2 regions of the Lysinibacillus parviboronicapiens genome follow, and region 1 is predicted to be linked to the other one. Evidence: riboswitches for the same ligand, from Rfam matches in the RefSeq annotation. Region 1 holds a riboswitch; the other holds the start of a gene.
The links. A riboswitch is a leader RNA that binds a small molecule or an ion and turns the genes downstream of it on or off. The one in region 1 is predicted to bind S-adenosylmethionine.
Positions count from the first base shown of each region.

Region 1 (16,756 bases):
GATTGGATGGCAATCGTCTTAATGCCCTTTTGAGAACCATAAAAACATAAGAGAATAAACAGTAAGACATTGATAAAATAGGGGTATTCAAACGCAAAATTTTCATCAATCCAAATCATCGTAAACTTTAAGGTCATAAAAGTTGAAAAGAGTATATACACGACATATAAAGCAATGACAATTCCATAAAGCGGTTTATTGTAATACCTAGAAATAAACTGAGGTAAAGAACTCGTTTTTAAGGTAGAAGCGATTCTTGAAATAACGATGGCAAAAACAAGAAAAGGCAGTAAGCTTACGATAGCACTTAGCCAAGATGCACGTTCAACTTCAGAAATTATTGTGGGGGTGAGCATGAATTGTGCCAAGAAACTAACAGATAAAAATAATAAGCAATAGATATGTATAGGTTGAATACTTTTGTTCATCACCGATAAATCCTCCTTTCTTTATCCCCGCATTAGTGAGTCATTACACGCCCATGTCAAGTGGATAGATGACAACGAATACATGGGGGCGAACAGCTGACTATAAAACGCGAAGAACATCCTGCTGATTGAAATTTCACTTTATAGTATAGCCTTGTGTAAAAATTTCAATCAACGGGCAAGGGTGGTTTGCACAAATAACCAATGATGTAAGTATGAGAGAAATGAAAAGGGGCTGGGACAAACGAGAAAAAGTGTTAGATTGACTGATGTCGATCTAACACTTTTTTGCTGTGAACGTTGATGTCCACTACGGCGGACGTTCCGGAGGCGTGGCCTGAGCCTGTTGTAGTCTCAGGCGTCACGCTAATCCCCAAGAAGTCACCGCCTTCGCTACCATCAACTAGTGCACTCTTCTAAATTTTATTGATGCCAAAAGGAAGAACGTCTAAATTTTTCTTTATTTTAGATAGCAACAATTTAATAATACCTTTGCTGCTCTTTCTTAAAATTTAAAGTTTTGTCCCAGCCTCTTTCTATTCGCTATGTGTATGTTTTTACTGTATCGCTGTAACGCCGATTTTGTCGCTAGTCCGATACGGTATCATATAACTTTTTCTTGCGCTTGTTTTTTAAAGAAGCGTGACAAGTGCATATGCTCAAATTGTGCCACCAAATTACCGATTAAAATAAAGCTACCACCAATCAGTAGTTTGACAGTCAATCCTTCGCCTAAGAACATCATCGCAAACATGGCAGCAAAGATGGGTTCTAAGGAAAAAATGAGACCTGTATGTGTAGCAGATGTATACTGTTGTGCAACAGTTTGACCGACGAAACAGAAGGCACTACAAATGATGCCGAGCCCGATAATAGCAAGCCATGAAGCGGCTGTATTTGGCAGTGTAGGTGCTTCGAAGAACAGTGTACAAACAAGTGCATAGAGGCCCGCAAAACCAAGCTGATAAACCCCGTAGGAAATCGACTCTACGCTTCGAGTAAACTTGCTGTTTAATAATAAATAGATAGCATAACCTAGCGCTGCAATCGCTACTAAAATATCACCTTTTTGGAATGTAAAAGAGCCTTGCGCTGTTAAAACTGTGATGCCAATCATCGTACAAATAATCGCAAAACTAACCGCTCTTGACGGTAACTTTTTGTCGATAAAGCTACTGATAATAGGCACTAGCACAACTGTTAAGCTTAAAATAAATCCAGCGTTTGAAACGGAAGTCGTTTGTAATCCAAATAAACTTAGTGCGAACACAAGGAATAAGAGAAAGCCTTGGATAGCTGCGTATTTTAATGTTTTGAAATCGACCTTTATCATGCGTTTATAAAAGATTATACCTGCCGCTAAAAATGCGATAACACAGCGTAATGCCACCACATTATAAACAGCCAATGTTTCAAGCCCCATTACCATAAACGTATAGGACAACCCCCAAAACATTGTCACAATTATCATCAATAAATTTGCTTTTCCTTGAATACTCATTATGCTCACCTACAGTCTGTGTACTAAAACAGTTTTATACTAAAATTTACTATATATCTTGTGTTGTGATTAGTAAAACGAATGTTTATAATGATTAATATTAAAAAAATTCATGTATATCGAGGACAAAGCAAATGAGTTTGGTGAAATATGAAATTTTAAATAAGGTGGCAGAGCTTGAAAGCTTTACCAAGGCAGCCGATGCATTAGGTTTAACCCAATCGGCGGTCAGTCATGCTGTCTCTAGTTTAGAAAAGGAATTTGGCTTTGCGCTGATTCACCGGAGCCGAGCTGGTGTGACCTTAACGACTGAAGGGCATACGATGTTGCGTGCCATGCGCCATGTACTGGATGCTGAAGAATTATTGCAGCAGGAAGCAGCGCATATTCATGGGGTAACACGGGGGAAAGTGCGAATCGGAGTTATTTCGAGTATTTCTTCCAATTGGATGCCCGAAATCGTTCGCATTATGGACAATCAATTTCCTGGCATTCAAGTGGAATTGCGCGAAGGAGATTATTATGAAATTGAACAATGGCTACAAAGTGGCGAGGTGGATGCTGGATTTTTAAATGGCCAAAAATCTGAGCAATATCAGTTTATCGAGCTTCAGCAGGACCCTCTGTTATGTATTGTTTCTGACAAAAGTTCACTCTATGACAGAACAGAAATAGATATTGTGGAACTTGAGGATATGCCATTTATCATGACGTCTTATCGTGGTACGAATGATGTAAAGGTGATTTTAGAGCATTATCATGTTAAGCCCAATATTCGCTTTGAATTGTCGGAAGAGGTGGGCATTTTTTCAATGATTTCGCATCATTTAGGCATTAGTATTTTACCGCGATTAGTCATTAATCGTTTACCTTCTACATTAAAAGCCATTCCATTAAAGCAAGGTGGATATCGTACCATAGGACTAGCTATGAAGCACCATGCTTCACCTGTGACCAAGAAATTTGCGGAAATTTTAAGCACTTGGTTAAGCGAACAAAATAAGAAATAGGTTATTTTGTCTTTTTACGTTAAAATAGGACATGTATATGTAGCTTTCAGTTAGTAGCTGCCTAAACAACTACTGACTGATAACACCTCTGGTAGCTGTTTGGAATTGAAATGGCGTCCATTTAAGGCTGTTTGTCGAACTAAGTCGCATCCAGACTGACTGTCATTACATGAGGCTTTGGTGATAGGACGGACATCGAGTTGACCTTTTTGGAGACTTAAGCACCATTCAACATCCAGATGTACATGACGCAAAAGAGGTAATTGATAAGAAAAAGGTGAGTGTATGGGGACATTACAAGGGAAAACCGTACTCATTACAAGTGGGGGAACACTTGAAAAATGGGATCGTGTACGCGGGCATACGAATTTGTCGAAAGGCAGTATGGGATGCTATTTGGCTGAAGCAGCTCTTGCCGCCGGAGCCGATGTATTGTATATGCATGGCTATTTCGCGCAACTTCCTAAAAATCAAGATAAAATGCGTACGCTACAATTTGAAGGAATTGAAGATTTAGGGACTAAGGTTCACCATGCTGTTCAAGAGCAAAAGGTAGACATTGTGATTATGGCGGCGGCCGGCTCCGACTGGGTCATTGACAAGGTTTATGACCAATCAGGCAACTTAATGGAGGAAGCGGGTAAAATGCCTTCGGACGAACCCCCTATCATCCACTTTAAAAAAGCGCCAAAAGTACTCGGGCAAATAAAGAACTGGCAGCCCAATGTCACACTTGTGGGCTTTAAACTAGAAGCAACAAATGATGAAGATTTCTTACTTGCAAGAGCACGCCTACGTATGGACTCAGCACATGCACAGTTTATGGTAGCGAATAGCTCACAGTCCTTATATGGTGGCGACGAACCACACTGGATTGTACCAGCAACAGGACAACCAATAAAAGTAATGGGCAAAGAACAAACAGCTAAAGCATTAATGGAATGTTTACAAACAACTTAAAGCCGTAGGATAGCAGAAAGTAATGCTATCGGTCATAATAGCTAAACTGTGCAGACAGCAAGTGAGTCTGCACAGTTTTTTTCTGACGACAGCAGGTGTTTACGAAAAATCCATTTATCATTTAATTGATTTAACATTTGCTTTAGTTTAATATTTACTTACCGGTAGGTAAGTAAATATTTCTGGAGGTATACTATGCGTAATCGCGAAGAAACATTTAAAAAAATTTTAGAAACAGCCTATGTCATGTTTTCTGAAAAAGGCTTTGATAAAACGAGTTTGTCTATGATTGCGGCGGAGGTCGGCATATCTAAACCGGCTATCTACTATTACTTTACATCCAAGGATGAATTAATTGAGTATTTATTTGATGAAATCTGTAGGGACATTTCGCTAAGCAACACGTTTGACTACAGTGATATTTCTAAAACAAATCTCAAACAAAAGTTATTGGAAATTGGTTACCAATCAATTGATGAGCAAGCATCCGATAAGCATTTTAATAAAATCTTTAATCAATACATATTGTTAGCTTCACGGGATGACAAATATATGACGAGGCTGCTGGATGTTCAAGCTGGTTATTTAAAGAGCTATCAGGATTTATTTAGCTATGCGGTAGAAATTGAAGCGATAAGCGCTACAAATATAGAAGCAAAAGCCCATATGCTTGCCATGGTCATCGATAATATAAGCAATTTCATGCTAACGGGTAGCAAGTTAGATTACAAAGGAATATGGCAAGAAGCTGTAGAGAGTGTATTGAGAGAACAAGCGCTATGACGAAGGGGCAAGTTAGCAAACGGATGGAAGGGCTAGATTTTGCTCGAGCTTTAGCGATGTTTGGTATGTTTGTCGTAAACTTTGGTGTTATTACAGGCGCAGATGGGAATGGCCCTACATGGTTGATAGGGGTTCAAAATCTCTTCCAAGGACGCGCTTCCGCCATATTTGTCATATTGGCTGGGCTAGGCATCGCGCTGATGACAGCTAAGGCAAGGGCTACAGAATCCCCTTTCCTTAAACAACAAAATAGAAAAACATTATGGAAAAGAGCTCTTTTTCTATTTGTACTAGGTATGATTTTGTATGCTGTGGGCTGGTCAGGAGACATATTACATTATTATGGCGTATATATGCTCATCGCCTCATTTTTTATCGTATCATCTAGCACAACAATCATGCTATTAACAAGTGCACTATTAGTGACAGCACAAATATTTCAAATAATCTTTAATTATATGGCAGGTTGGGACCCTGACCAATTCTTACTAGAATATCTCGATTTTTGGACAGTAGAAGGGTTTGTGAGAAACTTGTTTTTCAACGGTTATCATCCTGTACTCCCGTGGTTTTGTTTCTTTTTTATCGGGCTAATTTTGGGACGATTAGATTTAACAGATGCTACAGTCAGAAAAAAACTGCTCATTGCTGGCTTTTCGATAACGGTTTTAACAGAAATCCTATCTAAAATATTGATAAATGTAACGACCAAATCCCTATTGGATACGGATAGCGCGTGGTTTCTCTTTGAAACAGGACCAATCCCGCCGAATGTCCTTTACATCGTGTCCAATACTGCAACGGCACTGATTGTCATTGTTGTTTCTCTTTATATTGCCGAAAAATTTGCTGAAAATGGACTGATACGTGCCATTATCCAGACAGGTCAATTGACATTAACGCATTATGTAAGCCACGTCTTCCTTGGGATTGGTATATTAATTGTCTTCCATCGATTGGAGCATCAAACAATAGCTTTTTCCCTTCTTTATGCATGTCTGTTTTTCATGGGCAGTATGCTATTCTCTGTACTATGGAGACGAAAATATAATAGGGGCCCCATCGAGATCATCATGAGAAAAGTCACAAAGTAGAGGAGAAACATTCATTCACGAAAAAACCGAGTTTGATCAATAAGCTTAGTAAGAGAAAGGACAGTAAGAACCTTCCAATAACGTAGACGTCTTGTTATAAAAGGGGGTGGGGTAATGGGTTTTTGGTATTTCTTACTATTATTTTTAGGGCTATTTTTAGTGATGAAAGGGTTATTTATGAAAAAGCCGTCATTGGTCGTTCACAAAATTGGTTTCGTAATAGTAGGGCTTTTCTGTATGTCATTATCATTTTTTATGTTCTCACCAGGAAGTGCGGAAATAATGGCGAAATTACTGCATATGAATTAGAGGGGCGATTGTGAATCATTACCAGTGGAAAATACGCTAGCAAGTGGAGATGGAAAACTGTTTGTACGTTTTATTGTACTTTTTAAATGCAAAAAAACCGAAAAATATGTAAGCCGTGCATAAAGCTTACATATTTTCGGCTGATTTAGGTCATTGTCTCCATTTGTGTATCGTTGACATTTCAACGAAGGTCAAGCTAAGACGAAACTTTCCTGCAAGACGTTTCGCAATAATGGGGTCGGTTTACCTACACTGTAAAGTTGCAAATGATGCATAGCTCTGGTGCAGGCAGTGTAGAATAGTCTGCGCAGGCTGTCATCGCCGTAAACTTGCTCTGACGCGTCATAAATGATGACAGCTTCGAATTCGATGCCTTTAGACAAATAAGACGGTATGACAACAACTCCTTGTTCATACTCAAGTGAGCCGCTCTTCAAGAGCTTAATATCATCAATGTTGGACAAGGCTTCATAAGCATGCTTACTCTCCTCAGCGGATTTACATATTATCGCAATGCTATTATAGCCAAGACTTTGCAAAGCTGTAACTTTGGATGTAATGCAGCGGTGCAGCTCTGCGTGATCGAGCAATTGTGTCAGGGCAGGCAACTCACCATCACGTTCGAAAGGGATAATCCGCTCGCCGTTAGGTACTAGTCTGCGTGTAAATTCGATGATCGGTTTTGTGGAACGGTAGCTGCGCGTCATGTTGATGACTTCCGTTTCATCTTGTCCGTATAAGCTGCTCAGGATGTCAAAATCCACCATTTCACTGGCATGGGCGAATATTGCCTGATTAAAGTCGCCTAGCACAGTCATCCTTGCCGAAGGAAATAAACGTTTTAAAAACTCGAATTGGAATGGTGAATAGTCTTGTGCCTCGTCAACAAGGATGTGCTTTATCGAGCGATTCGTCTGAAAGCCTTGAATCAACTCTTGCAAAAGTAAAAATGGAGTAGCGTCTTCGTAAAATAGTTTGCTGTCGTCTAGCATTTCTAGCGTTGCTTGACAAATATCCGCCCACTCCGCGGGTGTTTCCCCCTCTATCCACTGGTTGATCTGAAGAGGATCAGTAAAAAGCTGCTTATATATCCCGTTAATGTCGATGAAATCATATGCTCGCACACGTTTACGTAACGGCTTCAATTTCTGTTGAACAACCAAGCGGGCAAGTTCTTCCAGCTCGATTTCATAATCGGCAATCGATTCCCCATTGAGGCCACGTTTTTTCGCTAAGTAGGTACGGGCCTTGTGGTACTCCTCATTGCTAAGTAGCTCGATTTTCTCCTGTACCCACGGCATAGTCAGTTCAGCCTTTTGGGTTTCTTTTATTTTGTTCATTAGCCAATCCTTTAACTTTTCAAGCCTATTATGGAAGCGGAGTGAAGTGTCGTTATTATAAAACCATTCTGCTATTTGTTGAGCGGTAACAATCGGCGTACCTCTGAAGAGCACATCTTTGAAACACATGCCAGATACCTCTAATGACTTTCGATATGATTCGATCGCTTCGAAAAAAAGGGGTGATGCTTTGAATCGAATGCTTGCCACCCTTGACTTGTAGGACGGGGTATTGGTAGCTGTTAAAACATATTCCAATTGCTCATAAGGATTTTCAACGTGAAATGCTTTACTTAAGCGATGATCCAAGTATTCCTGAAATGTGACTTGCTGCATATTCTCTTCGCCCAGTTCCGGCAGTACATTGGACACATAACTGTTAAACATGGAGTTAGGTGAAAATAGAATAATTTGATCAGCACTTAGACAATCTCGATATTTGTAGAGCAAATAAGCAATGCGCTGTAGGGCGGCAGATGTCTTGCCACTACCAGCTGCACCGTGCACAATGAGCAGTCGCCCACGATCATGTCGGATGATTCGGTTTTGCTCCTGTTGGATGGTAGCTACGATACTGTGCATATGTTTGTCAGTACCTTGGCCTAGCACCTGCTGTAAAATCTCGTCTCCAATAGTAAGACTCGTATCGAACATAGACTGAAGAACACCGCCGCGGATTAGATATTGCCACTTTTTCTCCAATATGCCTTGGAATACGCCTCCAGGGGTTGCATATTGAGCGGGGCCCGGTTGGTAATCATAGTAGACACTCGAGATGGGTGCTCTCCAGTCGTAGATAAGGAAATCCTCTCCACTGTCATCCATCAGCGAGGAGATGCCAATATAGAATTGTTCCTGTGTTGAATGTCCTTCCTCGATGAAGTCAATTCGTCCGAAGTAGGGAGCCTTTTGCATACGGCTCAACGTGGACAATCTTTTGGCTGCATGTCTATGGGTGCTTTGGCTTACGGAAAGAGCTTGAGCTTCTTGTCTCAATCCGATGATGGTCTCAAGATAATCGTCAAAGGTATCAACATTCACCTTGACTTCATCCCAAAAGTGTTTACGTATATTAACCAGTTCGTTCCGACGACGAGAAGTTTCTTCCTCTAATTTGCAGATTTGCTTTGATATCGTCTCTATTACACTGTCTACTCGTTTTTGCTCTTGCTGAAATTCTGACTCCATAGCAACCACTCCTTAAAAAAATTGGGTTTGACAAACGAAAAACTATGTTATATAATATAAAATAGGGATATAATGCTTGCAGTTATTATTAGGCATATATCTATATAAATTTACCACAGGTGCTCATTTTTATCAATGGTTGAGACATATTTTCTATGCTTGTGGTTTCTAAATGCTTTTTGTGCTAACATCCACCAATTGAATGCAAAGACACACACCCGCTAGATAAGAGGGTGTTTTTTCTGACCTTAATTTTCTAGTCCTAGTGTATAATGATAATAAAGTTATTGAATTTTGATTAATAAAAGCTAAGAGCCTTACTACATTCTACGTAGCAAGGCTCTTTAAAGTTGTTTACTTCTTATTGAACTAACGCATCTGTTCGTTTAAGTGTAACTCTTCACAATTACTAGATATTATATAGGTGAATAGAAAGATAAATTAAAATTTAGTTTAATAGTTGTAAAAGTAGGTTATTTATATTATTCTCTTATAATTTTTCGAAAAGGAGAGTTTATGAAAAAGATTATTGTTTTTGTATTAACGATATTTATATTATTCTCAGGATTCGCAACACAAAGTTATGCGTTGTCAGATTCGAAATCTGCGGCAATACAAGCGTTGCTAGATGATGCCTGTCGTATATCAGGTGTGCCGGGTATGTCAATCTCAATACTTGCTGATGATGAAGTGTTCTACTTTTCTTCAGGGTATGCAGACCGTGAAAAGGGGTTGTCTGCAAGTGAAAATACACTCTATGAGTTAGCCTCGGTCAGTAAAGCTTTTACCGGTATGGGTATTATGCTGTTGGAAGAGCAAGGGCTGCTCTCCATGACTGACCCTGTCCAAAAACATTTACCTTGGTTTACGTTAAAGTATCAAGGGAAACCTGTTGATATGCAAAGCCTTACACTAAATAACTTTCTTCACCATACCAGTGGTCTAACAAATATTAGGCATACTCAAAATATTCCACAGGGCAATACACCGGATATGTTGCAAAAGACTGTAGAAATGCTCGTGGATGCTGAATTGGCGTTCCCTCCCGGTGAACAGTATAACTATGGAACCGTAAATTATGACGTATTGGGTTTGGTTATTGAGATTGTGTCGCGACAAAGTTATGAAGACTTTATGAGGGAACAGGTATTTCAGCCGTTAGGTCTTCACCAGACGTATGTTTATAAAGAAGATGCTCAAGCCACTGGACAGTTGGCACAGGGCTACCGTTCTTCCTTTTTTATGACAACTCCATTTAAAGCTCCGGATTATGCTGGGAATAAACCCGCAGGCTACATCATTTCTAATACAAAAGATATGGCGCGTTGGATGGGCATACAGATGGGTATCGTGCAGGACATACCCGAAATATTTCACACGGTTATCGAAAAATCACATAGGGGTGATATGTCTGTTTCGGCTGTCAACGATATGTATTATGCGGCAGGCTGGTCGGTAAACGCCGACCAAACAATTATAGAACATACTGGGGGCAACCCAAATTTCAGAACCGAAGTAGCCATACTGCTAAATGAACGAACAGCCGTCTGCTTGCTGAGCAACGGTGCAAATACCAATATAAACCTGGTACTAAAAGTTAAAGATATATTAGACGGCAATCTAACTCAGTCATATGAAATAAGTGGCACACAGCTTATGGATATCATTTTGTCGTCTATCACAATTATTCTTTGCCTATTGGCCGTTTTGCTATTTCTCTTAGGATTACGCAGAAGGAAAACGAATGAGCGGCAGCCAATGACAAAAAAGAGAATAATCGTAACAGTTATTTTCCTGATCGCTACGATTGCCCTGGGTATACTGTGCTGTGCTTTCGATTGGTCAACGATACTTATTTGGCAAACATATAGTGTTCTTACAGCCTTGATTTCGACAGCATTATTAACAGCAAGCATTACATGGTTTGTATACACTCACCGATAAAAACCTCGCTCCCAAAATAAGCATAATGTTAAGTAATTAAATTTCAATTTATCGGTATGCTTAATTTGAAAAACATAAGACACTTCGGTGTCTTTTTTAATATCATCGACAATTTTCCCAGTCAAACCTAATTACTATTGCTTCCACTAATCTGCTCCGTTCGTGGAAAAAGATTTTTTAAACAACTATATTATTTTTTAAATGACTTTATTGTAAATTAAACAACTTTATTATTTCTGCACACCTAGACTGAAGTATCTATATAAATCGGTTGATTTCCGCTATGAGGCAGTTCGCTGTTCGAGGGCATGGTTGCAGTCTCCTTGTCGCTATGCTTCTGTGCGGCCTTCAGCTCCCGCTATTCTTCGCAGGAAGCTTTGCTCTGTGGCGAAAGGCAAATGCCGTCTGCTATACTCGCCGCCTGTGCTCAGTTACATCATTTAGAAATGCTGACAATTGACCAAATGGTGCAAAATAAAAAAACATCCTTTCGCTTATGTAACTTTAAGTGTACGGATGTTTTTTTACAAAATGAACCATTTTACTTAATTTCTTAGTATTCATGTAGGTTTTATAATATTTATATTGACAATAGGTTTTCAGAATTATAGAATTATTTCCAAGAAACGTAATACTCTTATCAAGAGAGGTGGAGGGAACTGGCCCAATAAAGCCTCGGCAACCGACTAAAACGGTGCCAAATCCAGCAGAGTTTTCTGAGAGATAAGGGGGTCCATCGAATCATCATGATGCGTTGACCTCTTTTGTACGAAAAAAGTATGAAAAAGAAGGGGTGTATCCAATGTCTCAAACAGCTAAGATTGATGACAAGAAATTACAAGTGATTGCCGATGCAATTGAAAATCTACAATTTGGCGAAGTGCAGATTACCATTCAAGATGGTGTCATTGTGCAAATTAATCGACTTGAGAAGCAAAGATTTCCACAGAAAAAATAAAGAATAAACACAGCTGACTAGAAATCTGGAGGCCACATTATAGGCAGGGATCATCCCTCGGCTTATAGGTGGTCTTTTTTATGTCACATGAACGGTCAGGTGATCGAACAACTCACAAATGCATGGCGGATGAAAACACACGCATTGAAGTTTTATTTTATGGGTGCCAGTTGAAAAGGAGCGAGCACGTTGAAATTAAGATATATCATGAATATAGGCGTACTAAGTAGTATATCCATAGTACTGATGCTATTTAATTTTCCATTACCACCATTTCCAAATTTCCTGCAGGTAGATTTTAGTGATGTGCCCGCCTTATTAGCAGCAATGACGATGGGACCAGTTGCGGGAATTTTAGTAGAACTTTTAAAAAATATGCTGGATTGGTTATTATCAGGAAGCACAACGGGGGTACCAGTCGGGCATATTGCCAATTTTACGACAGGTGTGTTATTTATCATCCCAGTGACTTTTTTCTATTCAAAACTACAGCGTATCAAGGGGTTAATCGTTGGTTTGGTAGCAGGTACAATTGTGATGGCAGTTGGTATGAGCTTACTGAATTATGTGCTGTTCCTACCGATGTACACCTTGTTTTTAGGGATGGAGCCAGTGAAGGGGGACGCCTTAAAAGATATGATTGTTTTAGGGATTTTACCATTCAATCTAGTGAAAGGTGTCATTGTCATGATTGTGACTATGTTAGTATGCCGAAATATTGGTACTTGGATGTCTCATCAACGCACAAAATATAATTGAAGAAAGGGCATCCTTCGAAAAGGGTGCCCTTATTTCTGTTGATTTCACATGAACGGTTAGCTGATTGCTTCCATTACCATCAGTGGGACGAAGAAAGTTCCCACAGATTAAAGTTTCATTTTACATCGACTAGGTTTGTTTCAGTAAGAGCTTCGAATAACTTTTGAGAATCTTCACGATTGAGGTGGACATATTGATAGTCACCTTCTACAACTTCTAATGTGTCTTTGTTTGGACTTAGCCACACGGAGTAGAGAATGGCCTTGGCTTGGATGTTAGAATCGACGAATTGAAAAACGAATTGATAGTCAGCCTCTCTGGCCATATCAACTTTCATCTGTTCCCATTTCGCGCTATGCAGTATGTCTTTAACTGCTTTCACCTTTTTCCTTTTGGTAATTTCCTTCAAGTCCTCATATATACCCGTATCATTATGCTTTTGCACGATAATTTTTTGTTTTTCCATACCGGCGCAACTGGCAGTCATGAAGATCACCAAAACAAGAACGAGCATTTTTTTAATATGGCACATCGTTATTATCACATTCCTTTCTCTGTGTGATATAAATTGCAGCAGATTAAAGCAAATTAAAAGATCGGTCAATAGATGTTGCTATCCTGTTCCTACAGTACACTAATTTGGCATAAGCGTGTTTAGTTCTGTAAGAAATATCCCCATAAGATAGAATTCTCGCTGTGTAAGAAACTTCCTTCTATAGGCATAAAAGGAGCTACCTCAACGTGTAAATTTGAGGCAACTCCTGTTGGTTTATAAACTAAAGTGGCATATACGTTTGTTTTCTGCACGAATGCGAATCATTTGCGTAATATGATTAGTAAAATCACTTATTGTGCTTAGCATTTTACTATCGGAAAGAAATGATTGAATTGGGTCAGAACTACTCGTAAAAACTTGCAGGGATTTGACCTAAATGTCGACGATGATAGAGCAGTGGTTCTTTCTGTGCATTATCAATGGCTAAAACATGCCCAATGAATATCGTATGGTCGCCCGCATCAACTTGCTTGAAAGTTTCACATTGTAATGTGGATAATGTATCATGTAAAATCGGTAAACCGTGCGCGGAAGTAGACCAGATTGTTTGGGCAAAGCGGTCAGCAATTTTACTAGAAAACAATGTACATAAATGCGCTTGGTCACTCGCTAACATATTGACAGCGAATTTCTTGGTTGCTTGAAAATGTGAATGTAGCTGTGATTTTTTATCGAGTGACCATAAGATTAGCAGTGGGTCAATTGAAACAGATGCAAAGGAATTGACGGTTAAGCCAATCGGTTCGTTCGCGTCATTATATGCAGTAACAACTGTGACGCCTGTGGGGTAATTGCCTAAAGCTTGCTTAAATGCTGTTACGTTGTCAGTCATTTCAATCACCTCTTGTTATTTTATGATAAAAACACGCTGGTCCACCGGCACTATTTCTTTGTCGCGTGGTGCGGCAGTAGGCCCACCAAATGGCAGTTGGGCAATGAGCTGCCAGCTTGCTTTTATATGCCAAGCTGTACGCAATTCTTCCGATAATTCAGGGTAATAGTGTTGTAAGCTAGCACCATATCCCTCATGTTCAAGTGCAGTCCAAATAACATATTGAAGCATACCTGCACCTTGATGTGACCAAATAGGGAATTGGTCTTTTAATTTCGGGAATTTCTCTTGGTAACTGTCAATTACCTCATAATCTTCGAAAAATAAGACAGTACCATAGCCTTCCACAAAACCTTGAAAGCAAGCAGTTGTCGATTCAATACGCTCTAGCGTTGCATGTGCAAGCGCATTTTTTAACGCAAGCTGCCAAAATGTTTCATGCTGATCGTTCAGTAGCACGACGATTCGTCCTGTTTGTGAATTAAATGCCGATGGGGCATTTTTTACCGCTAATTCAATTACTTCTTGTAAACGTTCATCTGAAATGGGAGAAGTTTTCGATAAGCCAAAAATGGAACGTCTACCTTGAATGGCTTCGTAAAATGCAGTTGTCATAATGAGAAAAACTCCTTAACTATTCGAAAATTCTTAATATTATTTTAAACCAATAAAACTAACAGGTAAAGTATATAATTAAACAATGAAAAGGGGGAATTATCATGACTTTATATTTCGACCATTTAGTACATCAAGTTCAGTCACCTGAGAATATAAAGGATTTCTTAAATAAGCGCAATATCCACACTGTGAATGGTGGTCAGCACACCATGTGGGGAACGTATAATACGCTTAGTTATTTTGGCTTAACATATATCGAGCAAATTGCAGTTTATGAGCGAGCGCTATTTGAGGAAGCGGCGAATCTACCTTATACATTACATCATACGTTTAAGGGTGACAATGAGCGCTCCGGGTTTTCACGCATTGCTTTACGTACCACAAATATTGATGAAGAGGCGGCTCGTCTACGTGCGTTGGGACTTGAAGTTTACGGACCGGATGCTTGTAGTCGAACACGGCCAGATGGCTCGGTTGTGAAATGGAAGCTATTGCACTTTGGTGAGCCCGGGCAAGCCATTGATTTTCCATTTTTCATCGAATGGGCAGATGGGGATGACGAGCGTTTGGCGCAATTAGAGGCAAGTGGTGCCATCAACATGAAACAGTCTATTACGATGGAGTCTGTGCAATTTTTTGTACAAGATGCGCAGGCTACCGTACAACGTTGGCAGGAAGTATTACAATTATCTGAGCCAGACAGACAACCACCGTGTATCTCCTTACAGTTGCCAAATATGCGCTTAGATTTTTTTGAGGAAGAAGCGGCAACAAAAATGATGCTGGGTCGGAAAAGTGAAGGTCCGTTTGGGGTAACGCTAAAAGATACCGAACGTACGAAGGAAACATTAATCTTCCCAGCCGCATTTTATTGGATTAACCCCTAAGTTGGATAGAGTCAGGGAGGGTGGATAGAACCGCTGAATTGACGGATAGAATAGCTGAAATCGTGGATAGAAGTCTGAAATCGCCGATAGAAAGATGACAACGCCAATAGAAGTCCTTTATTACTTATACTTAGAACACAAAGGAGCTGTTCTTTTATTGAACAGCTCCACTTACGCTTATAATTTCACAACATTTGATGCTTGTGGGCCGCGATTGCCTTCCACTACTTCAAATGAAACCTTTTGACCCTCTTCAAGTGTACGGAAGCCTTCCTCGTGGATCCCCGTAAAATGTACAAATACATCTTCGCCATCATCACATTCAATAAAGCCATAACCCTTTTCATTATTGAACCACTTTACGATTCCTTGTTGCATAAGCATTCGCCTCCAGTGCGCTTGAATGTAAAACTATATCAACTAAGTCTCAGCATAATTGATAGATGAGATAATTGCATTTTCTCTTAGAACATACCTGAATTGCTTGGCGATGTCAATTGATTGTCGAAATGTTGCATAACTAGTTATGTTTTATTTCACAATAAAGTCTATAATGGAGTTGAACAACAGAGAAAGTAGGGTGCCAAATGACAACGAAAAATCAACCATTATCAGATCTAGAAATCGCTAGTCAAGCGGTTATGAAACCTATTACAGAAATTGCGAAAGTTGCAGGGATTCCTGAGGATGCCCTGGAACAATACGGTCGCTACAAAGCGAAAATCGACCCATTAAAAATTACGGCACAGGGTGAAGATGCCAAGGTTGTATTAGTCACGGCAATTAGCCCAACTCCAGCTGGGGAAGGGAAATCAACGGTAACAGTCGGACTTGCAGATGCCCTTCATCAATTAAATAAAAATGTTCTTGTTGCATTACGTGAGCCATCACTTGGTCCTGTGATGGGCGTCAAAGGTGGTGCTACAGGTGGTGGTTACGCACAGGTTGTACCGATGGAAGACATCAATTTGCATTTCACTGGCGACTTGCATGCGATCACAACAGCGAATAATGCTTTAGCTGCATTTATCGATAATCATATTCACCAAGGCAATGTGTTAAACATTGATCCGCGTCGCATCATCTGGAAGCGCGTAATGGACTTAAATGACCGTGCACTACGAAAAGTAGTTGTTGGTCTTGGGGGTCCAGTGCAAGGCATGCCACGTGAGGACGGCTTTGACATTACGGTTGCTTCAGAAATTATGGCAGTATTCTGCTTAGCAACAAGCATAGAAGACTTACGTGAACGACTAGCAAGCATTGTTATCGGCTATACATTCGAGCGTGAGCCAGTATTTGTGCGTGACCTGCAAGTAGAAGGTGCCCTCACACTGCTATTAAAAGATGCCTTTAAACCAAACTTAGTGCAAACATTAGAAGGCACACCGGCCATTATTCATGGTGGGCCATTTGCGAATATCGCACACGGCTGTAACTCGATTATGGCGACTCAAACAGCACGTAAATTAGCCGATATCGTTGTGACGGAAGCGGGCTTCGGTTCAGATTTAGGTGCTGAAAAGTTCATGAACATTAAAGCACGTAAAGCTGGCTTCAAACCAAGTGCCGTGGTACTTGTGGCAACG
Region 1 covers NZ_CP073713.1:1,887,592-1,904,347, forward strand. The annotation lists gene C9J31_RS08905 (GerAB/ArcD/ProY family transporter) at 1-428, opposite strand, end outside; gene C9J31_RS08910 (DMT family transporter) at 1,033-1,929, opposite strand; gene C9J31_RS08915 (LysR family transcriptional regulator) at 2,064-2,939, shown strand; gene C9J31_RS08920 (phosphopantothenoylcysteine decarboxylase domain-containing protein) at 3,225-3,899, shown strand; gene C9J31_RS08925 (TetR/AcrR family transcriptional regulator) at 4,095-4,682, shown strand; gene C9J31_RS08930 (DUF418 domain-containing protein) at 4,679-5,776, shown strand; gene C9J31_RS08935 (hypothetical protein) at 5,891-6,085, shown strand; gene helD (RNA polymerase recycling motor HelD) at 6,277-8,613, opposite strand; gene C9J31_RS08945 (serine hydrolase domain-containing protein) at 9,130-10,557, shown strand; SAM riboswitch class I at 11,192-11,287, shown strand; gene C9J31_RS08950 (YezD family protein) at 11,360-11,515, shown strand; gene C9J31_RS08955 (ECF transporter S component) at 11,705-12,274, shown strand; gene C9J31_RS08960 (YhfM domain-containing protein) at 12,390-12,740, opposite strand; gene C9J31_RS08965 (flavin reductase family protein) at 13,174-13,662, opposite strand; gene C9J31_RS08970 (nitroreductase family protein) at 13,678-14,277, opposite strand; gene C9J31_RS08975 (VOC family protein) at 14,382-15,167, shown strand; gene C9J31_RS08980 (cold-shock protein) at 15,345-15,545, opposite strand; gene C9J31_RS08985 (formate--tetrahydrofolate ligase) at 15,755-16,756, shown strand, end outside.

Region 2 (16,756 bases), 1.5 Mb from region 1:
ATGCTGTATTATTAGGATTCAAAGATTCTGAATTCGAAAACTTAGAAGTGTATTCAGAAGTATTACAGGATGCAGTGTTTGAATTAATTGATGCCGGTAAAGTTAGTTTCGCATCTGCTACTTCTATTACCCTATCTGAAGAAGTAGGAAACCGTGTATACGGTAATTTTAAAAAATATGCAGACAAATTAGTATTACGTCCGCAGGAAATTTCTAATCAACCTGAAATTATTCGTCGACTCGGCTTAATATCCGTGAATACGGCGCTTGAATTAGATATTTATGGTAATGTGAACTCTACACATGTATCAGGTACAAAAATGATGAACGGTATTGGTGGTTCTGGTGATTTTGCACGCAATGCACGTCTGGGAATTTTTGTGACGAAGTCATACGCTAAAGGCGGTAAAATTTCAAGTATCGTGCCAATGGTGTCGCATGTCGACCATACGGAGCATGATGTAGATGTTATTGTCACAGAACAAGGTGTAGCAGATTTACGTGGCCTAGCACCAAAAGAGCGAGTTGGTCGCATTATTGATAACTGTGCACATCCAGATTATCGGGAACAATTATGGGCGTACTTTAATGCAGCAAATGAAGCGACAGGTGGTCACCAAACACCACATGATTTAGAAAAAGCATTGTCATGGCACGTTAACTTAGCAAAGAACGGTACGATGAAAGATCCATCCTTTGCTAAATAAAAATATATGTAAAATAAGCCTTGAGGAAGACAACTGTCTCTCAAGGCTTTTCTTTTTATTATAACAATCCAATCCATTTCCAATATGTCGCTGTGAATAAAAGGACCAAAAGGTACCCGATAATCGTCAATGGAATGCCTGATTTTAAGAAATCTTTCGTTGAAAAGGCACCTGTACCGTAGGCAAGCATGTTTTGGGGTGCGCTAATCGGTAATAAGAAACCAAAGCTAATGACAAATTGTTGGACTAACACGAAACCGACTTGATCAACATTTGTAGTTAATGTTGAAGCTAATACGATAAATACCGGAATCAGTGCGGAAGCTAAACTTGTAGCACTGGCAAAGCCCAAATGAATAAGAATATTAAAAAGTGTAACAATCGCGATTGTTGCAAGGATTGGCATAGAATCAAGACCTAATGAACCGAATACAGTATCTGATAACCATGTCGCACCTTTCGTACTGAGCAACACTGTCCCTAACATAATCCCAACTGCGAAAACGATTATTGTCCCCCAAGGAATATGTGGCTCAACTTCTTTCCATGTATAAACACCGATTTTAGGCATTAATAGAATCGCAATAGCAATAATTGTGACAGTTGTAGTATCGAATGGATGAAGCTTGTCTTCTGTTGCCCAGAAAAATAAAAGTACTACCGATGTTATGATTAAACGAATTTCAGGTGCTTTTAATGGACCCAAATCAGCAAGTTGCTTTTTAATGACATCTTTACCACCTTCAATATTGCTTGTCTCAGGTTTAATTAACGTAATCATTATGAAGAAAAGAGCCACTGACATGATGATTGAGAATGGCGCTGCGTATAATAACCAAGCACCCCAAGAAATATCTACACCGAACTGTTCTTTAATAAAGTTTAAGGCAACCATATTTTGGGCTGCGGCTGTTTTAATGCCGATATTCCAAATGGAAACTGCTTGGACAGATGTAATAACGAGTAAGGCGGCCAGGCGACTATCTCGTGGTAAGCCAAATGCTGCCACCATGCCAAGTAGTATTGGTACGACTGCACCAGCACGTGCTGTAGCAGAGGGTACGAAGAATGCTAGTACAATTGATACTAAAATAGCACCGAATACAATTGCCTTCGTTTTAGTGCCAACTAGCGATAAAATCCATAAAGCCAGTCGTTTGTGTAAATTAGTGATCTGCATGGCAGCGGCTAAGAATAGAGCTGCGGCAACAAGAGCAACTGCAGAGTTACTAAATCCGCTTAAGGCCATTTTTAACGCCCCTGAAGTACCTAAATCTGTTGTAGGATCATCCATAGAGGGGGCTAAACCAAGCATAACTGTAACAAGAGCAATAATCATGGCAGAACTGACAGGATACGATACTGCCTCAGTTACCCAAAGGATGACTGCGAAAGCTAAAATCGCTAAAGCACGTTGGCCTGCTATGGGTAAATCGCCGCTATTCGGTAAAAATGTAATAATAATAAGTGCCGCGAATGCCAGGCCAATCCATAGTGGCTTCAAATTGCGTTTAGGTGCTGCATTTTCGAGAGTAGACATATAAATTCATCCTTTCTAACGATAAATATGACTCTAGTTTTCTATAACATCGGTCCATAAAATGCTTTATTAAGAAAGTAATTTTGTCTAATTATTGTAAAAAGTGCAAGAACATAAAGAACCCTCTATTTGTAGCAATATTAAGTTATAACGAGAGAATAGATGGTCACAGAAAATACAAAAATATCCAATGTGATAGTGCTTATTTCTTTTTCTTAAAGGCAGCAGTTACTTTAGGCTCGGTACCATGAATCAGTCGTTTAATATTTTCAATATGTAAGACAAGTGCTATGCCAAAAAGGATAAGTGCAATTATTGTTGGTCCTATTCCTGGAATCCATAAAAAAGTAGCTGTACAAAATACAACATAAAATTCTAGGACGCCGACGATTAAATAATCTGTGGCAAATGATAAAATGACAAATAAGATGAGTGCAAATAGTCCGATTTTCCAATCGACGGCAAGCAAAATCCCTATTATCGAAGCAGTTCCTTTGCCACCGTTAAAACCCATATAGAATGGGAAATTATGCCCTAAAATTACTCCAGCTGCAATTGTATATGTTAAGAGCCAAATTTGTACTTCAGTTAAATGCAAAGCACCAGCTAAATAGAGATGTACACCAATAATGGCGGCAACGCCTTTCCCAATATCGATAAGCGCCACTAATATGCCATATTTCCATCCGAGTGAAAGTGTTGCGTTTGAGGCGCCGGCATTGCCATGCCCAGATTTTTTTAAATCTACCCCCGATAACAATTGTGCTACTTTTGAGCCATGAATACAGCCGATTAGATAGCCAACAATAAGAAAAATTATCAAGGCTTTTACCATAAAAATACTCCTCTCGAAAAATCTATTTTAAAGTAGTGTATGTGTTCATATTACGTTACGGAGCAGACAGAAGTTTCAGAAAAAATCAAATTTTACTGTTGACAGAAAAAAACTCTATGTTTATACTGTGTAACAACGATGGAAATTGAATCACATACTCTTATCAAGAGCGGCGGAGGGATAGGCCCTATGATGCCCGGCAACCAGCGAGTAACCTACTTGCTAAGGTGCTAATTCCTACAGATTCATACTTGGATCTGGCAGATAAGGGGAGGAAAACTTGCAACCGCAACCCTCTTCTTAACTGAAGAGGGTTTTTGTTTTCTACAGAAAATCCTCCTCATCTCCGGTACCATCGTAAAAAAATAACCATTTTAGGAGGAACAAAAATGACAAATTTTAAACCAGAGACCTTATTATTACACGGAGGCCAAGAGCCAGACCCAGTCACAGGCTCTCGTACAGTTCCCGTGTACCGTTCAACAGCTTTCGTATTTAAAGACACTGCTCATGCGCAACGTCTTTTCGCTCTAGAAGAAGCGGGTAATATTTATACACGTATTACCAACCCAACTGTAGATGTTTTTGAAAAACGCGTTGCTTTATTAGAAGGCGGAACAGCTGCAGTAGCACTTTCATCTGGTGCAGCAGCTATCGCATTTTCGATTTTAAATGTTGCAGGCTCAGGCGATGAAATTGTAGCAGCAAGTTCTTTATACGGAGGCACATATAACTTACTAGCAAATACATTACCAAACTACGGTATTAAAACTATTTTTGTAGATGAAACAAATCCAGAAAATTTCCGTTCAGCCATTAACGAAAAAACAAAAGCTATATTTGCTGAAGGTTACGGCAACCCAAGTTTAAAAGTACTAGATGTTGAAGCAGTAGCTAACATTGCACATGAAAATGGCTTACCATTAATTATCGATAGCACATTTGCTTCACCATATGGTTCTACACCAATTGATTTTGGTGCAGACATTGTCGTTCATTCCGCTACAAAATGGATTGGCGGTCACGGAACAACTTTAGGTGGCGTTGTTGTAGATGCAGGAAAATTTGACTGGACACAAGGAAGATTTCCTGGCTTTACAGAGCCAGATGCTTCCTACCATGGTTTACGTTACGGTATCGATACGGCAGCGGCTGCATTTGCTACAAAACTGCGCGTGCAATTACTGCGAGACTTCGGACCAACATTAAGCGCTGATGCTGCATTCAACTTTTTACAAGGTTTAGAAACGCTCCATTTGCGTATTCCTAAGCATAATGAAAATGCATTAGCTGTAGCTGAATATTTACGCAACCACCCATCTGTGGAGTATGTAAATTACAATGGTTTAGAAGATTTCGCTACTCATGATTTAGCGAAGAAATATTTGAAAAATGGCTTCGGCTCCGTGCTTACATTCGGCATAAAAGGTGGACGTGAAGCAGGTCGTAAACTGATTGACAGTGTGAAATTATTCTCACATGTTGCAAACGTAGGAGATGCAAAATCATTAATTATTCATCCTGCTTCTACAACACATCAGCAGTTATCTGCGGAAGAATTAATCCAGACAGGAGTATCTGAGTCGCTCATCCGCTTATCCATAGGCTTAGAAGCAATAGAGGACATTATTGCCGATTTACAACAAGCTATTGCGCAAGTAACTGCGGCGCAACAAGAAGTAGAAGCTTAATTTTTAATAAAGAAGCATTCAAATATTGATGCTTAAGTGATGTCACGTTTTTCGTATTTTCTCATGTGAAAAGCCTCATTTGGCAATACGTGAAACGTTGCTCCATAAAGCGCATACCTCATTCGGTTGCTTATATGAATTTTTCTAAAAATAATACCTAGTAATTATATAAGTATTGTTGACTTCTCTAAAACCATGCTATATACTAGGGATTAAGTAAAAGGTTCGAGGGCTACCAACCAAGAACGTAAGTAAATGTAGTTGTAAATGACTTCTCATCCCATTCGATAGATGTTCATTGTAAGAGCTATAAGCTCTCAAAAAAACACACATCCTCTTGAACTTAAAGGTAGTTGATGTGATGTTGGAAAATGCTTTAAACATAAAATTGTTTTCATAAGTGCTCCCCCACTTTTGAATATATAGCTGGATAGGAGAGTAGGAGCATAGCCAGCAACTACTCCCATCCTATTAAAATGATCGGAAAAGGAGTGTTTGAAATGGGAAATGTTTATAGTGCACATAACATCGCGTCTTATTTTATTTACGAATTAAATGAAAGTCATGAGTTTGTGAATAATATTTCCATTCAAAGCTTACTTTCGATAGTTGAAAAAAAATGGCATCAAACTTTCGGGCATACTGCTTTTAAGGAAATTGTGCATACTAAAGAAGAAAGCTACACAGTGAAAGAAGTTTACGAGACGTATCAAGCTTATGGTACAAATCATATTTCTTTACCAGCAACAGAGTATTATTTGAAGTATGGTACATTTCAATTAGTAGAACGTACATATTCTGTACCAAACTTTACACAAGAAGAAGAGATTCTTGTACAAGTAGCATTAGCACATTACCGTTATGTATTATTAACAACAGCAAGCTAACTCTTCTTAATATAATATTAGCTCATTCTCTACTGCTATAGGGAATGAGCTTTTTTGTTAAGCAGATTAAAACAGCAGTAATTTTGATGTTGGAAAAGAAATAGCTGTTGGATATTTTGGTTCGTTAGCAAAACGTGTGTAAAGAAAAATTATTTTGTTGCTATCTTTCAAAAGAACAATTCTATATTACGACTTTACATACATATATATAATAGAAGAAAGACGTAGTTTTTTATAAAGGAATCGTCATTTTTTGTTCAAAAATTATAGATGAAGCAAAAAAACGTATAATAAAGGCAATGAAAACGATTTCTTTTGCACGTCTAGAGAAAACAAATGTCCATCCTAGAAAGATTTTTCTTGTGCAAAGTATTTATTTACGTTACAATTTTCTTTAAGTTGAATTTCGAATTATTAGAATTTGTGTGAGGCACAAATTTTTATCTTTATTAAAACCGCGGAAGTGTACGTTGGAGGGAATAACAGGAATGGCAACTATAAAGGCAGCGATCTTAGGATTTGGAACAGTAGGTCAAGGTATTTATCATATTTTAAAGGAAAAGCGTGAAGAGCTTAAAAATAAATTAGGTATAGAGTTAGAAGTAGCAAAAATTTTAGTTACAGACGCTAGCCGTGAACGCGTACCCGGTACAGCACATTTGATGACAACAAGTATGGATGAGGTTTTAGCAGAGCCAGGTATGCAGGTTGTTTTCGAAGCAATCGTCAATGAAGAGCCCGCTTTTGGCTATTTGAAACGTGCTGTCGAACATAAATGTCATGTCATTACTGCTAATAAGGTGATGTTTGCGAAGCGTGGTTTAGAGTTGCAGGAACTAGCTAAAGCAAATGGTGTCTTTGTTGGATTCGAGGCAACAACAGCTGGTGGCGTACCTGTCATTAAAACGATGAAAAATATTTTGCTTGTAAATGATGTAAGTCGTATCCAAGGAGTTTTAAATGGTACTTGTAACTATATTTTAACGAAAATGCGAGCTGAGGGTTGGTCCTTTGACAATGCTCTAATAGAAGCACAAAAATTAGGATATGCTGAAGCTGACCCATATAATGATATATCAGGTCAAGATGCCTTCAAAAAATTAATGATTTTGAGTGCGTTAGCATTTGGTGAGCAACCAGATTGGGCAGATGTCGAAGTAATTGGTATTGATAGTATTTCGGCACAGCAAGTAAAAGAAGCGTGTGAAAAGGGCTTGCGTTATCGTCACGTGGCAGAGGTTGAAAAGTTTGCTGATGGGCGTGTGGTAGCAAAAGTTGGCCCACAACTAGTAGATAAAGAGCACCCACTTTACCCCGTTGATGACGTCAATAATGCAGTAGCGTTGGACACAAATTACATCGGTACATTAACACTTGTTGGACCTGGTGCAGGTATGTATCCAACGGCAAGTGTTATGGTCGAGGATTACGCAGAGATTATTGGCAAACGAGCGGGATTTGTCGTAACGATTTAACAAAGTGCCAGGCACCCAAACAATTCTGAATTGTTTGGGTGCCTGGTATTTTTAGTCTTCATCTTTGATATCAATATCTTCTGGAATAGGTGTATTGCGCCAAATTTCGATTTCCTCTTTAATGCGCTCTAATTGCTCAAAGTAAGTGCTAAATTGTCCGCTGTTAATAAGCACTTGTGTGCCGTCATAGACAGAGTGGATACGTCCCTCGTAAACAAGACGATGTACTTGGTGTTCTGACATACCAAGGTCAATAGCAGTTTCTTCAATTGTTTTGTACATAATCGCTCGCTCCTTCTGTTGTTTTTATTATAACTTCTCTTTAACAGAAAACCTAATAACGTTGAATGAGAAAAGAAGAAAAATAGGAATTGTCTGTTTTTGGATAAAACTGTATAGTTAGTGATAATGATGATTGGGGTTGCGTTAGCTCTTTTGCAGAAAAACCCCTTGCAGTGTACACAATTTTTAGTAAAAAGCTAATGGACAGCTAGAAGCATAGCCTGTAGTTGTAATGATAGTTCGTTCAGTGCATGAGGTCCGTTTTCAAATAGCGTGGCGCGGTATATAGCTGGATAATGAAGTACATAAGGACAAATCTTTATGATAGTTATGCGTACAAGCCTAAATATTAATTAAAAGTGGTTTTAGAAAAAATAGTACCACTTTGCCGAAATTTATCACTAACAGACCTGTTGCTGCAACAATACGGGGCGTAATCCTTACGGGTGAATAGTTAAATTTGACGTCTTAATTTGGGGAGCAATGTTGCTTGCCGCTACTGTCATGCTTGCAAGGGAAGAAAGATCAGAATAAAGCTTAAGAATTTCTTCATTTTTATGCTAGCAGGTTTTTAAGATTTGAAAGGTACACTATTATTTGAGAGCGAGGTGTATATCATGACGAAGTTAACAGTTCTTGTAACAGATGACGATCAAGATATTCGTGATGGTATTGAAATTTACTTAAAAAACGAAGGCTACGATGTGATTAAAGCGGCTGACGGTGTAGAGGCGCTAGCGAAGCTTGAAAGCAATGAAGTCCATTTGATAATTTTAGATATTATGATGCCAAATATGGATGGCATTACTGCAACATTTAAAATCCGTGCAGAACGCAATATTCCAATTATTATGCTAAGTGCAAAGGCGGAGGACGGCGATAAAATTCATGGCTTATCCGTTGGGGCCGATGATTATGTCACAAAGCCATTTCATCCATTAGAGCTTTTGGCACGTGTTAAATCGCAGCTACGACGTTATGTACAACTTGGGACATACAATGATGGAACGGCAAAAGTTGAGATTGACGGTCTGGTATTAGATGAGGATGCTAAAGAAGTTATTTTGGAAGGCGAGCCTGTTCGTTTAACGCCAATTGAATATAAAATTACAGAATTACTAATGAAAAATGCAGGGCGTGTTTTTTCGATTCGAGAAATTTATGAGCGTGTATGGAATGAGGAAGCCTACAATGCGGAAAATATTGTGGCTGTACACATCCGCAAAATACGTGAAAAAATTGAGGCAGATCCGAAAAACCCGCGCTATTTAAAGGTGGTATGGGGCGTTGGCTATAAAATGGAAAAATAAAATAGAACATTATCTAACAATAGCAGGTTTTGTGGCTGGGGTTATCGGCCTTATCTATTTTGGTGTCTATGCGTATCAGATGGTAAATACCCGTTCGTCTGAAGTTTTACAATTGCTAGAAAGAATTTTTTAGAGGGGAGTCATTGTAATGGGGAAAAAGTGGAAATCTCTTCTCGCACTTATTTGTTTAATTTGGTTGATTTTTGGTGTCTTTACATTTACAAAGATTGGCTATCAGTATATCGGGAAGTCTTATTTTCAATCAGAAAATTTTCAACATGAGCTTGATAATTTTCAATCCGAGTTGGGGCCGCTGGTATTGAATAGACCAAATGCTGATGAATTAAAGAGCAAGATAGAAGTCACAACAAATGAAATTGAAGAACATCGTAATTACTATGGTTCACTAAGTGACCAAGTAGCAAGTATTCATGCGCAATATGAGGGGCGTATTCAAGAAGCGGCTGATGTCAATGCGACTGAATTGATGACAAAGCTTGAAAACGAGCGGGATGAAAAAATTAAGGACATTACGACTAATTTTCAAGACGATGAATATGTTCGGGAGAAAATTCAAGCAGAAAAGGAAGCACTTGTTGATCAATATATAAAATCTGCGCAAGTGGAAGCAAAAAATTTCGCTAAAAACTATAATTACTGGTCTTATGAATTAACAAATACTGAAACTGGAAAAATGTTCAGTTCAGGTAATGTTTCCGATAGTAGTGCATACAAAATAAAGTATACACAACAGCATCCATTAAGTACTTGGAATATTAGTGATAGTTTGAGCCACATTTTTTATAGTAATGAAGCTTCTTTAGATTCAGATTCATTCAGGGAAACCACCGATTACATAGGTACTATCACAATCTCTAAGTCAGCAGCACAATCAGCGGATGTGATGGAAGGCTATGAACGTTTTACACGTAATCAATACATGTTTTTTATTATTTGGCTTACAAGTATTATAGCGGCAATCTTTGCATGGAAAGGGCGTAAAGAAGTACTTCAAACCGTGCAAGGCTTCCCAGAAAAAAATCATCTTAATAAGCTACGAATTGACATCCAAGTCGCTTTATTGTTCATTACGGGCTGTATGTATTGGTTTTCTTCGTATGCTACTTTTGAAGCGATTGAACATGCTTACCAATCTAATTATGTAAATTTTTTCACTAATTTTCTATTTACACTATTAGTTTTAATTATTTTAGGTATCGCGTTTTTGGTACAACTTATTTGGTTGTATGAACGAGTGAATACAGTAAAAAAATTGGGAGATAACTTGAAAGACAGTTATTTATGGGGGTTAGGAGATTCCCTAACTGATCTATTTTTAAATCGTTCCATCGCATTACATTCCATAGTGATGGTTGCAGCTGCCTTTTTTGGTGGTGGTAGTCTTGTTGCTACGATGATAGCTGGCGGGTTTCCAGTATTCGTATTTGGGGTCTGTGCGATTGTAGGTATACCAGCAATGGTTGTTTTTCTATCCAGAATGGGTTATTTAAACCGTATTATGAAGGATACGAAAGACATGGCAGATGGGCGTCTGAATAGAGATGTAAAGATAAAGGGAAAATCACCGCTTGCTAAACATGCTGAAAATCTTAATCACTTACGCGAAGGTGTTCGGACGTCAATGCATGAGCAGGCTAAAAGTGAACGTTTGAAAACAGAGCTTATTACGAATGTTAGCCATGATCTACGTACACCGTTAACATCCATTATTACTTATACAGATTTACTAAAGAAATCGGATATTACAGATGAAGAGCGCAAGCAGTATATTCATATTCTCGATAAAAAATCAGAGCGTCTAAAAGTACTGATTGAGGATCTCTTTGAAGTATCGAAAATGGCAAGTGGAAATATTGAGCTTCATCGAAGTCGGGTTGATTTAACACAGCTTGTCCAGCAGGCAGTTGGTGAGCATGAGGAGGACTTAGTGCAAGCACGTTTAGATTTACGAATGGCGATGCCACATGAACCACTTTATGCTAATGTTGATGGACAAAAATGGTGGAGACTCATTGATAACTTAATTGTCAATGTATTGAAATACGCATTAGAAGGTACCCGTGTTTATGTTACATTAAAGCGTACAGCTAATGGTGATGCAGAAATCACCGTTAAGAACGTTGCAAAATATGAAATCAGTGAAAATGCCGATGAATTGTTTGAGCGCTTTAAGCGAGCGGATGCTTCACGTCATACTGAGGGCTCAGGTCTCGGCTTAGCCATTGCACAATCAATTGTGGATTTACACGGGGCGCGAATGAGCATAGACGTTGATGGAGACTTATTTAAAGTGATTGTTCGTATACCGTTCGTGTAAAAAGGGCAGTTGGCAGAAAGCGAGGACACTGAAAAACTTATAACTTTAATTTATCTAATGTCCTTCAACTTATAATAGGGCACTTCTTGTTAATCTTGAACAGGAAGTGCCCTATTTCTTTGATCTTTTTTATTTTATTTTGCTGTTTTGCGAATCATTCCGCTCACTTTCCATGGGCGAGCACCGAACCTCCTCTGTGCTCCTGTTGCTTTGCTTTCGTCGAAAAAATATGTGCAATTTACAAAAGAATAAACCAATTTCTTATAATCCTAAATTTTTTGCTATAATCATTTTCATCACTTCATTTGTGCCAGCGTAAATCGACATTACAGGAATATCACGATAACGTCTTGCAATTTTATATTCTTCCATATAGCCATAACCACCATGCAGCTGCATACACTGCGCAGATAGTTCTCGCGCATTTTCGGTAATCCAGTATTTCGCCATTGAAACCTTGGTTACAACATTCTTGCCAGCAATATGTTCTTCTATTAAAGATTCTAAAAAAGTTTTGCCCAGTTCAATTTTTGTTGCCATTTCCGCAATTTTAAACTGTGTATGTTGGAAGTCGCTAATGGCTTTTCCGAAAGCCTGACGTGATGTTACATAATCTATTGTTAAAGCTAACATATCCTCAGCTGCCGTTTGGGCAGCAATAGCTACTGCTAAACGCTCCTGTTGCAGCTTCTCCATCATGTAGGTGAAGCCTTTTCCCTCTTCACCAAGCAGATTTTCTACTGGAACACGACAATCTTCAAAATATAATTCGGCGGTATCTTGCGCGTGCATCCCGACTTTTTCTAGTTTTCGACCTTTGGTAAATCCAGGTGTACCTTCCTCTATTACGAGAAGGCTTATTCCATGATGTTTTTTCACCGCAGATAGATTAGTTTTCACCGCTATAACTGCTAAATTTGTATGAATGCCATTAGTGATAAATGTTTTTTGTCCGTTGACAATATAATGATCACCGTCACGTAAAGCTGTTGTTTGGATATTCGCTAAATCAGAGCCTGTGCCTGGCTCTGTCATGGCAATAGCCGTAATGTAATCTCCTGTTATACATTTCGGTAGCCAGCGAGATTTTTGGGCATCTGTCCCATAAGCCTCGATGTAGGGAACGACAATATCATTATGCAGACCAATTCCAATCAGACTAGAACCAATAAGTTCAAGCTCTTCTTGGATAATAACACTAAAGCTAAAATCTAATCCTAGGCCGCCGTACTGTTCTTCTACTTGAGGGCATAGATAGCCCATTTCTCCACACTTGCGCCAAAAATCTAGTGGTACAAGATGATCTTTCTCCCATTGCGCATAGTGTACTTCAGCCTCTTCAGCTAAAAACTTACGTAAGGTTTTACGGAATAACTCATGCTCTGTTGATTCAAATTTATATCTTACCATTCGAATAACACCCCTTTTCGCTTGTTTAAACGTAAATACTCTCTTACATATATCATGTTACTGAAAGAAAATAAAAAATAAAAGGGCTTTGAAAATACGATTTTAATTTGTAATGCTATAATCAACTATGAATATATGAAAGTAGAGGACTTTTATATGGCGAAAGTGACAATGGGAATATTTGTAGTCGGTATATATGGCGCGTTAACCTTCTATTTAGGGTGGGGCGCAAAGCAGTGGCTTGTTGCGATGAAGTGGTTCAATTATCCGGTATTGTATTGGTCGGTACTATATGTTATAGCCTTTAGTATTGTTATTGGACGGATACATGAATCGTTAAAAGTGTTTTCAATAGTCGGGAATTATTGGATGTTTGTATTTGAGTATGGGTTGATGCTTTGTTTGGTAGCACAAATTGTTATTTGGTTAACGCCATTTAACAATGTACAAATAATAGGAAGTATAGCGATGGCCTTGTTAGTCTTCTTATGTATAGTTGGTTCATATTTCGCTTATTCTCCAGTAGTACGTAATTTAGAAATATCGATGGATAAAAAAGAGAGTGAACTGTCTTCGATGCGTGTCGTCGTTGCTTCGGATTTTCATCTAGGGGTGCTTTCAAATAAAAAGCATTTACAACGTTTTGTTAATTTATCGAATGAAGCCAAACCAGATATTGTTTTTTTAGCAGGGGACATTGTTGATGATGATCCTAAATGGTTTGTAAAAGAAGGAATGGCAGAGGTGATGAAATCACTAACTGCTACTTACGGTGTTTACGGTGTACTTGGCAATCATGAATATTACGGCAAGAAAATCCCTGAATTTGTAGAAGAAATGGATAAAGCCGGTGTGAAGATTTTAAGAGATGAAACAATTCGAGTTGGAAATGCGTTTATAGTAACGGGACAAGAAGATATTACAAATAAAGAAAGACAGCAATTAGATGCATTACGACATACTGATACTTTGCCGTGGTTTGTCATGAATCATACACCGAATGATCTTGAAACTCCGTCGCAGGAGGGCGTGGATTTTCATATGTCAGGTCATACGCATAAGGGTCAAATGTGGCCAAATCACTATATTACGGCACGTGTATTTGAGCTTGATTATGGTTATAAGTTGAAGGATCAAATGCATACACTTGTTTCATCAGGATTTGGGTTCTGGGGTCCACCGATGCGAATAGGGAGTCGATCTGAGCTTTGGGTAGTGGATATTACTTTTCGATAAAAAGTTATAGTATATGGAAAAAGAGTATCTTATAATTAGTGGGTGTTTGGAAAAATTAATTACGTCTTGCGTAATGTGGCTGGCATATAGCTGGCGCAACGATTGTTGAATAATGTTAAAAGGTAAGGTGACGATGTGGATTTTTTAGAGTTGTTAAAGGCACTTATTTTAGGCTTTGTTGAGGGAATGACAGAGTTTGCACCAGTATCGTCTACAGGACATATGATTATCGTGGATGATATGTGGTTAAAAACAGAAGAATTTTTAGGGAAGTATCCAGCTAACACATTTAAAATCGTCGTACAGCTAGGTTCAATTTTAGCGGTAATCGTCGTGATGTGGAAGCGCATGTTAAGCCTAGTTGGTTTATACAATATTGATGGTCAATCAAGATCGATGAAAGGACGATTCAACTTAATGCATGTGATTGTTGGTATGCTACCAGCAGTAGTATTAGGTTTCGCATTTAAGGATTTTATAGACGATCATCTATTTAAAGTAGAGCATGTCATCTATGCATTAGTGGCTGGCGCAATTTTAATGATTGTTGCCGATAAATTTGCACCGAGAAAGCCAAAGGTTGATTCGTTAGATGATATTTCATATGGCTTAGCTTTCAAAGTGGGCTTAGTTCAGTGTTTATCTCTATGGCCAGGTTTCTCACGTTCTGGTGCCACAATTTCGGGTGGGGTCCTTTTTGGGATTAGTCACCGTGTAGCAGCTGATTTCACATTTATAATGGCGGTCCCAATTATGGCAGGGGCAAGTCTTGTATCAGTACTGAAAAACTGGGATACGCTGTCAATGGATTACTTTGGTTTTTATGCAGTCGGCTTTATTAGTTCATTTATATTTGCTTTACTATCCATTAAGTTCTTCTTAGCACTGATTTCAAAAGTTAAACTGATGCCATTTGCAATTTACCGTTTGGTATTGGCGGCTATTTTAAGTATTATTATATTTATGTAATCGAAAAGTCACTCATCTTTCACAAGGATGAGTGTTTTTTTGTGAATATAGATAATTTTAATCATATATTTCGTGTATTTTTCGAGTGTGATTACTTTTTTTAATGGTTTATCATTGCGTTGGTAGTTTTAAAGAACTAGTAATTGGCGTTTATTTATATTGAATTTTAATTTTTTCATTGTAAATAAGAGAAAATATACATTATAATCAAAATTATATAAGATAATAATACTTGTAACTATTGCATAGGGTTTAGGAAAAAAGGTATAGGGTGGCACAAGATAATATTATGGGGTGGAAAAATGTTTCAATTTGGGAATAGACCTAAGCAAAATATAATTGTGATTAGTGATGTATCAAATACAGGGGTTTTTATTCAAGATCAGGAACGTTTGCTTCAGTTAGAGCTCGTCAATCTTACCGAACAAGATTTACAATTCATTAGAAGCTTGAAGCCTTATATTGAGCAAAATGTTGTCGATGTGGTAGAGGCTTTTTATAATGTAGTTGAAAGTGTTCCTGCTTTACGAGAAGTTATTCAAAAGCACAGTTCGAGTGAGCGTTTACGCCAAACGTTACGTCATCATATAATAGAAATGTTTGAAGGGCGAATTGATGAAGCGTTCTTAGAAAAGCGGCGACGTGTTGGAAAGATGCATGTCAAGATTAATTTGTATCCCAAGTGGTATTTAGCTGCATTTCAAAATCTTGAAAAATCATTACGGAAGATTGTTTATGAGCTGCATTTATCGAAAGGTGAAGAAGAAAAGTATTGTGATGCTATAAGTAAAATTTGTAATTTCGAGCAACAAATTGTCTTAGAGGAATACGATCATTACGCTAATACGTTATTAGAGGAGCAACGAAACAATGTACGTGCCCATATAAAGGGAATTGTAGGTGGGATTTCAACGCAGATTGACAGCCAATCCCATGAAACGAATGAGGCAGTGACGGAGCTTATTTCTAGTACGAAGCAAGTTAAAGCATTCTTGAAGGAAAGCATAGATGATGCAAAAACAATGCAACAGGTATCAACAGAAGGTTATTCAAAAATAGTATTAATAAATGAGCAAACTGGAAAAATAAATGATAAGACTGTTGACATGGCGAAGATGGTGGAACAATTAAATCACTCATCCTCTAAAATTAATGTGGTTGTTGAAATGGTAAAAAACATTTCAGGACAAACAAACTTACTTGCCCTAAATTCAGCCATTGAAGCTGCTCGTGCAGGTGAACATGGAAAAGGTTTTGCGGTAGTTGCCGATGAGGTACGTAAACTAGCAGATCAAACGAAAAATTCAGTGCAACAAATTGCGGATTTAATTGGGATGTCGACTGGTATTACAAATCAGGTTGTACAAGCGATTCAAGAAATTCAAGAACTAGTGAATAACAGTATTGAACAAAACGTTGAATCCTTGAAAGCCTTCGATGCCATATCAGGCTCGGTGGAGGAATCCATCATAAACTTCCAAAATGTGGGCAATCAAATAACGGAATTGGCGAATATCATTGAAGCCATTGGTGAGTCTTCAGAAGAATTGAAGAAAGTTGCGAGTCGCCTAGATACAACAATAAAAGAATTTTAACTATATAGATGGAAAGCTATGCACTGAGAATGTGCATAGTTTTTTTGTAGTGAAATAAATTGAATTGCTGGATAGAATGGCAAGAGTGACGGATAGAAACCTTAAAATGATCGATAGAATGATTAGAGTGATGGATAGAAACAGAAAGTTGCTAGAGATTGATTGTTTTGTTTGCTTTAAAAGCCGCCATCGGACGTAAATGGATGCTTGAGCACTGGACTTATTAGTGATACGCTAAAGGCGAAATGGGGAAATGAATTGAGGGGTGTTGGAAACATGAAAAAGAAATTATTTATTACACGTAAATTTCCGGCGCATATTGTCGAGCCGTTAGAGGAGTTTTATGATATTGAGCAGTGGCAGGAGGAAGAAATCGTTATTCCACGAGACAAACTTTTAGCAGCTGTTGCAGACTGTGAAGTATTATGGGTAACGATTGCGGATCAGGTCGATGAGGAATTACTTTCACATGCACCCAATT
Region 2 covers NZ_CP073713.1:421,059-437,814, forward strand. The annotation lists gene C9J31_RS02160 (succinyl-CoA:acetate CoA-transferase ScpC) at 1-707, shown strand, start outside; gene C9J31_RS02165 (DASS family sodium-coupled anion symporter) at 766-2,247, opposite strand; gene C9J31_RS02170 (glycerol-3-phosphate acyltransferase) at 2,450-3,082, opposite strand; SAM riboswitch class I at 3,240-3,353, shown strand; gene C9J31_RS02175 (O-acetylhomoserine aminocarboxypropyltransferase/cysteine synthase family protein) at 3,472-4,773, shown strand; gene C9J31_RS02180 (hypothetical protein) at 5,274-5,660, shown strand; gene C9J31_RS02185 (homoserine dehydrogenase) at 6,149-7,135, shown strand; gene C9J31_RS02190 (MerR family transcriptional regulator) at 7,187-7,417, opposite strand; gene C9J31_RS02195 (response regulator transcription factor) at 8,035-8,727, shown strand; gene C9J31_RS02200 (hypothetical protein) at 8,705-8,860, shown strand; gene C9J31_RS02205 (histidine kinase dimerization/phospho-acceptor domain-containing protein) at 8,876-11,065, shown strand; gene C9J31_RS02210 (acyl-CoA dehydrogenase family protein) at 11,327-12,475, opposite strand; gene C9J31_RS02215 (metallophosphoesterase) at 12,632-13,711, shown strand; gene C9J31_RS02220 (undecaprenyl-diphosphate phosphatase) at 13,847-14,680, shown strand; gene C9J31_RS02225 (globin-coupled sensor protein) at 14,983-16,275, shown strand; gene C9J31_RS02230 (2-hydroxyacid dehydrogenase) at 16,552-16,756, shown strand, end outside.
Region 2: another riboswitch for S-adenosylmethionine. It lies ahead of C9J31_RS02175 (O-acetylhomoserine aminocarboxypropyltransferase/cysteine synthase family protein); the one in region 1 lies ahead of C9J31_RS08950 (YezD family protein).